DNA from 2 places in the Micromonospora sp. NBC_01392 genome. Region 2 is predicted to be linked to the other one. Evidence: riboswitches for the same ligand, from Rfam matches in the RefSeq annotation. Region 2 holds a riboswitch; the other holds the start of a gene.
The links. Region 2 has a riboswitch for S-adenosylmethionine ahead of OG767_RS29700 (aminotransferase class V-fold PLP-dependent enzyme). Riboswitches for the same ligand answer to the same signal wherever they lie in the genome.
Positions count from the first base shown of each region.

Region 1 (3,396 bases), 2.4 Mb from region 2:
CAGCCCGGCGACGTTGCCGTTGCCGATGTAGTACTTGCCGCCGGTGGCCCGGAAACCACCTGCGCCGTCGGGGGTGAGCAGCATGTCGGTGGCGTAGATGTCGGCGCCGTGCGGACGCTCGGAGAGGCCGAACGCCATCACGTGCCCCTGGTCGAGCAGCTCGGCGGCGCGGGCCCGGGCGGCGGCGTTGCCGCTCTGCCACACCGGCCCGAGGCCGAGCACGGTGACCTGCCAGGTGTACCAGTAGCCGAGCCCGTAGAAGCCGAGGATCTCGCTGAGCGCGGCGTTGCGGGCGGTGTCCCAGCGCTTGTCGGCGTCGTCGCCGCCGTCGGCGGACGGGGTGAGGAACGTGGCGAAGAGGCGTTCCCGGGCGGCGAAGTCGAGGAAGTCGGCGTACCACTCGCGGGCGTGGTAGCTGTCGACCAGGGCGCGCTTGCCCCGGGTCTCGAACCAGTCGATGGTGGCGCGCAGCAGCCGCCGCGAGGTCTCGTCGAGGTCGGCGGGGTCGTAGTGGTGCGGGTGGAACAGCAGCGGGTCGCTCACGCGGGGGGCCTTTCCGGGTCGAGGTCGCGGAGGGTGGCCAGGACGTCGTCCAGCCAGGCCAGCACCATCCGCTCGTACGCGATGCCGCCGCGCAGCACCACGTGCTGCAACGCCGCCCGGGCGTCGGGTGCGGCGGAGCCGAAGTCGCGGCGCTCGCCGGCCAGGTAGCCGGCGAGGACGGTCTCGTGGTCGGCGCGGTAGCGCTCGACCTCGGCGACCAGGAGCGCGCGCCCGGCCGCGTCGTCGAACGCGGCGCCCCGGATCTTGACGGCCAGTTCGTGCCGGACCGCCTCCGGGCGCACCGGGGCGTGCAGCCAGCCGACAAGCGCGGCCCGGCCGGTCGGGGTGACCGACCAGAGCTTCTTGTCCGGCAGGCTCTCCTGACCGATCTCCTCACCGATGATCCGGTCGTCCTCGGCGAGTTGCTTGAGGACCCGGTAGATCTGCTGGTGGGTGGCGGTCCAGAAGCGGCCGATCGAGCGGTCGAAGCGACGGGCCAGCTCGTAGCCGGAGGCGGGTTGCTCCAGCAGCGAGACGAGGATGGCGTGCTCCAGCGACATGCCGGCCATCTTGCTATGCACTTTGTTGCATAGCAAGACCCTGCCCGGTAAGGCACGGCCGTGAGGGTGGTCATAACGGCTGGACGACCGGCGCACCGGTGCTGCTAGCCTTTCGGCAGGTCATGAGCGCCAGCGTCAAGCCCCGGCTCGCTGGCCGGCAACCCTCCGCCACGGTGGGGTGCTCCGGGTGAGGACCAGGCGCCGACGGCAGTCGGCGCAAGCGTGGCCTGGCACCCAGGTCAGCACCAACCGGCCAGGGAGACCCGATGTTCGCACCGCCCCTCGTTCCGACCCGCCTCATGCTGGTCACGCGCCGCCACGTCGACCTGATGCGGGTGTGCAGCGACCGCTGTCGCGACGCGCGCTGAGCGACCGCTCCACCCTTCCCCGATCCACCCTTCCGGCTCCGCCGTGCCCGGCTGCGCCGGCACCGGCACGCGTCCCGCGTGTCCGTCCACTCTGGAGAGACATCGTGCGTATCCGTACCGCCCTGACCCGCGTCGCCGCGCTCGGCGCCGCCGCCGTGCTCGCCGCCACCGCGCTGACCGCCTGCGGCGGGGCAGCCGACGACGCGGCCGACAACCCGTACGGCCTACGGCAACCCGGTGTGATCCGGGCCGGCACGCTCACCGACGCCCCGCCGAACGTCTTCCTCAAGGACGGCGAGTTCACCGGCTTCGACAACGACCTGCTGCGGGCCGTCGCCGAAAAGGTCGGCCTGAAGGTGGAGTTCGTCGGCACCGACTTCTCCGCGCTGCTCGCCCAGGTCAACAACCGCAAGTTCGACGTGGGCAGCTCCTCGATCACGGTCACCGAGGCCCGGAAGAAGACCGTCGACTTCGGCAACGGCTACGACTTCGGCTACTTCGGCCTGGACGTGCCGGCCGGCTCCGCGATCACCGGCTTCGACCAGCTCGCCGGCAAGCGCGTGGTGGTGGTCCAGGGCACCGTGCAGGACGACTACGCCACGAAGGAGAAGCTCAACCCGGTGCGGGTGCCCGACTACAACGGCGCGGTCAACCAGCTCAAGGCCGGCACCGCCGACGCCTGGATCGCGCCCGCCGAGATCGGCGACAAGTCCGCGGCCGACAGCACCGGCAAGATCAAGGTCGCGGCGAAGCAGCTCAGCCCCGCGCCGACCGCGTACGCGGTGGCGAAGGGCAACGACAGGCTGCGCGAGGCGCTGGACAAGGGCCTCGACCAGGTGATCGCCGACGGCACCTGGAGCCGCCTCCAGGAGCGGTACTACCCGGGGCGGCCGATCCCGGCCGGCTTCACCCCCGGCAGCGGATCGGTAGCCGTGCCGTCGCCGTCGGCGGCCTCCTGAGCCGGTAACCGGGCACGAGCGGGACGGACGGAGCGGACATGGATCCACTGAGCACCCTCTGGGAGACGTTCTTCGACTGGGGGTCGATGCGCGAGGCGCTGCCCGAGATGCTGACCGTCGGGCTGCCGAACACGCTGATCCTGGCCGCCTCCGCCGCCCTGCTCGGCTCGGTGCTGGGCATGCTGCTGGCGGTCGCCGGCATCTCGCGTACCCGCTGGTTGCGGTGGCCGGCCCGGGTCTACACCGACGTGTTCCGCGGCCTGCCGGCCGCGGCCACCATCCTGCTCATCGGCGTCGGCCTGGCGCCGCTGGGCATGGCGGTCTGGGGCCCGAACCCCTACCCGCTGGGCGTGCTGGCGCTGTCACTGATCGCCGCCGCCTACCTCGGCGAGATCTTCCGGGCCGGCATCCTGAGCGTGGAGGCCGCCCAGTTGGAGGGCGCCCGGGCGCTCGGCTTCTCCTGGGCCGAGTCGATGCGGCTGGTGATCATCCCGCAGGGCGTACGCCGGGTGCTGCCCGCCTGGGTCAACCAGCTCATCGCATTGATCAAGGACTCCAGCCTGGTCTACTTCCTCGGCCTGCTGGCCAGCCAGCGGGAGCTGTTCCGGATCGGCCAGGACTACGCGGCGAACACCGGCAACCAGTCCGCGCTGCTGCTGGCCGGCCTGTGCTACCTGCTGCTGACCGTGCCGCTGACGCACGCGGTCAACTGGCTGGACCGGCGGCTGCGCCAGGGCCGCCCGGCCGCCCCGCCACCCGAGCCCGACACCGACCTGACGCCGGCCGGCGTCACCCCGACCGGAAGGGACCCGCGATGAGCACCGGCACCGTCACCTCGGTCAGCCTCGCCGTCCGCGACGTGCACCTGGCGTTCGGCGCGCACCGGGTGCTGCGCGGCGCGGACCTGGACGTGGCCCGGGGCGGCACCGCCTGCGTGATCGGACCGTCCGGCTCCGGGAAGTCCAC
Region 1 is NZ_CP109549.1:4,346,208-4,349,603, forward strand. It holds gene OG767_RS18990 (acyl-CoA dehydrogenase family protein) at 1-543, opposite strand, end outside; gene OG767_RS18995 (PadR family transcriptional regulator) at 540-1,103, opposite strand; SAM riboswitch class IV at 1,222-1,332, shown strand; gene OG767_RS19000 (ABC transporter substrate-binding protein) at 1,576-2,430, shown strand; gene OG767_RS19005 (amino acid ABC transporter permease) at 2,469-3,248, shown strand; gene OG767_RS19010 (amino acid ABC transporter ATP-binding protein) at 3,245-3,396, shown strand, end outside.
Region 1: another riboswitch for S-adenosylmethionine. It lies ahead of OG767_RS19000 (ABC transporter substrate-binding protein); the one in region 2 lies ahead of OG767_RS29700 (aminotransferase class V-fold PLP-dependent enzyme).

Region 2 (3,396 bases):
TGGTGGCGTCCGGCATCGACCAGGAGGAGGCGAACCGCCTGGTCCGGCAGGCGTTCCACGGAAAGGACCAGCCCTCCGACGCTCCCCCCACCGCCCCCACCGCCCCTCCGGTCGGCTGACCCCCGCCCCCACCCCCACCCCTGCCTCGGTGATCATGAGGTTGGCGGGTGGGAGAGCGTTTTCCGGGTCGGTCAACTTCATGATCAACGGGGATGGGGGAGGGTGGCCAGGGCGGTCAGCAGGGTGTCGATCTCGTGGGCGGTGGTGCCCAGGCCGAGGCTCGCGCGCAGCGCGGTGGGCGGCAGGTCGGTGCGGGCCGAGCGGGCGGCGGCCTCGGTCAGCAGGCGGCGGGTCAGCGGATGGGCGCAGAACAGGCCGTCCCGCACGCCGATCCGGTGCCGGGCCGCCAGGTGCGCGGCCACCTCGGCGGAGTCCCGCCCGGCGACCACGAAGCTGACGATCCCCACCCGGGGCGCGTCCGGGCCGAACGTGCGCAGCTCCACCACGTCCGGCAGCGCGGCCAGGCCGGACCGCAGCCGGGACAGCAGCGCCTGCTCCCGGGCGTGCAGCGCGGTCCGGTCCGCCGCCGAGAACGCCGCGCAGACCGCCGCCAGCGCCACCGCGCCGAGCAGGTTCGGGGTGCCGCCCTCGTGCCGGGCCGGGCCGGTCACCCACCGCACCTCGTGGGTGGCCGCACCGACGTGACCGGTGGCCCCGCCGCCGGCCAGGTACGGAGCGGCGGCGTCCAGCCAGTCCGCGCGCCCGACCAGCACGCCGGCGCCGAACGGGGCGTACAGCTTGTGGCCGGAGAGCGCCAGGTAGTCCACGTCCAGCGTGGCCACGTCGACCGGGGCGTGCGGGGCGAGCTGCGCGGCGTCCACCAGGATGCGCGCGCCGTACCGGTGGGCCATCCGGGCCAGCTCGGCGACCGGCCAGCACTCGCCGGTGACGTTGCTGGCGCCGGTCACCGCGACCAGCACCGGCCGGCCGGGCCGGGCGTCACGGGCCAGCTCGGCAAGCGCCAGGCTCAGCGACCGGACCGCGCCGGCCGGGCTGTCCGGCACCGGCAGCCGGACCGAGCCGCGCGGCCAGGGGAGCAGGTTCGCGTGGTGCTCCCCGCCGAACGTGACCACCGTGCTGCCGGCCGGCAGCGCCCGGGCCAGCAGGTTCAGCGCGTCCGTGGTGTTCCGGGTGAAGATCACGTGGTCGGTGGGACGCGCGCCGACGAAGTCCGCCACGGTCTGCCGGGCCCGCTCGTAGGCGAGCGTGCAGCGCCGGGACAGCGCGCCCGCGCCGCGGTGCACGCTCGCGTACCAGGGCAGCAGCTCGGCCACCGCGTCGGCCGCGGCCCGCGCGCACGGCGCGCTGGCGGCGTGGTCCAGGTTGATCTCTCCCGGTACGCCGAGCACGCCGAGCGGGTCCGGTCGGACCGGAACGGGCAGCGTGGGGAGGGCGGGTACGAGGGTGACGGTCATGGCGGAGCCTCCGGGTAACCGGGGACCCCGGGGTGCCGGGACGGGGTCCGCGCTTGCCCAGCACGCGAAGCGGCGCTGGGCCCGGTCATCACCCGGGGCACCCCACCGCGAACTCGACGAGGGTTGCCGGCCAGCAAGCCGGGGCTTGACGCTGGCGCTCGTGACCTGCCCGGCAGCATAGCCGTCACGATGCGGCCGGACCAGTGGGGCGCGGGTGGCTACGCTGACCGCATGGCCGTCACCCCGCCCGGCGGAGCACCGCCGCCGCCCGCGCCCGCCGTCCCGCCGCCCGGGGCGTCGACGCCGCGCATGCCGCTGCGCCGGCTCGGCTGGCGGCGCTTCCTGGCGCTGGCCGCGGTGGTGCTGCTGATCGCGGCCGGCGCGCTGTTCATGGTCTTCACGCTGGGCGAGAGCCTGGGCGCGGAGGCGCTGCTGGTCGGCGTGATCGCGGCGATCCTGCCGGTGCCGGTGCTGGTGTCCTGCTTCCTCTGGCTCGACCGTTACGAACCCGAGCCGCTGAAATACCTGATCTTCTGCTTCGCCTGGGGCGCGTTCGTCTCCACCGCCATCTCGCTGCTGGTCAACGAGACCGGCGCGCGACTGTTCGAGGACCGCGGGTTGCCCGCCGCGCTGACCGCCGTGCTCGTCGCGCCGTTCATCGAGGAGCTGACCAAGGCGGCCGGCCCGATCCTGCTGCTGATCTTCCGGCGTCGGGAGATCTCCGGGATCACCGACGGGCTGGTCTACTGCGGGCTGTCCGCGGTCGGCTTCGCCATGGTCGAGAACATCCTCTACCTGGGCGGATACGGCTACCGCACCGGCGTGGAGGAGTACGGCCCGGCCACCGGCGCGCAGCAGGTGATCGCGATCTTCATCGTACGGATCCTGCTCTTCGGCTTCGCCCACCCGCTGTTCACCTCGATGACCGGCGTCGGGCTGGGCGTGGCCGCGCGGACCGCCGACCGGCGGGTGCGGATCCTCGCCCCGCTCGCCGGCCTGCTGCTGGCCATGATGCTGCACGGCACCTGGAACCTGCTGCCGTCACTGGCCCAGGCCACCGGGCAGCAGGTGATCGTGCTCTACGGCTACCTCGGCGTCATGGTGCCCATCTTCTTCGGCATGGTGGGGCTGGCCGTCTGGCTGCGGGCCTGGGAGGGCCGGCTCACCGAGCGCACGCTGCCCGACTACGTCCGGGCCGGTTGGCTCACCCCGCCCGAGGTGGCGGCGCTGGGCAGCCTGGGCCGGCGGCACGCGGCCCGCACCTGGGCCCGGCGGGTGGCCGGCGACGGCGGCGTGAAGGCGATGCGCGGCTACCAGTTCGCCGCGACCCGGCTGGCGCTGCTGCGCGACGGGATGCGCCGAGGGCTGGACCGCAAGCCCGCCGAGCGGGACCGGACGGCACGGGAGGAACGGGAGCTGCTGGATGCGATCGCCGCGTACCGGTCGTTCTTCGTCGGTCGTGATCCGCAGGCGCCGGTCGGGGTCTGGGACGGGCAGCGCTACCACCTGCGGTTCCCGGACGGGTCCCGGCGGGCCGTCGAGGCGCCGGACGAGCCGGTGGTGCCGATCCCGGTGGTGCTGGCCCCGCCGCCCCCGCCCCCGGGCTACGGCCCGCACGCCTGGCACCCGCACGGCTGAGCCCGGCCCGCTGTCGCGCGCGGCTGAGCCGCCTGTCGCGCGCGCCGGCCCGGGCGGGGTCAGGCCATCAGGCCGGTGAGGAAGTCGCCGAGCCCCTGGGCGATGGCCATCAGCGCGGCCCCGATCCCCCGGAACAGCTGCGCCGCGCCGTCCGGCCGGAACGCCATGAAGTAGATCAGGAACGCGAGGAACCCCCAGGCGAGAATCCTCTTGATCACGATCGGCATGGTCCCTCCCCAGGGCGCACTGAGGTGCCTGGGCTTCCCGCCGGGCAGCGCCGCAA
Region 2 is NZ_CP109549.1:6,762,925-6,766,320, reverse strand. It holds gene OG767_RS29705 (FUSC family protein) at 1-119, shown strand, start outside; gene OG767_RS29700 (aminotransferase class V-fold PLP-dependent enzyme) at 204-1,475, opposite strand; SAM riboswitch class IV at 1,520-1,641, opposite strand; gene OG767_RS29695 (PrsW family intramembrane metalloprotease) at 1,665-3,113, shown strand; gene OG767_RS29690 (hypothetical protein) at 3,173-3,340, opposite strand.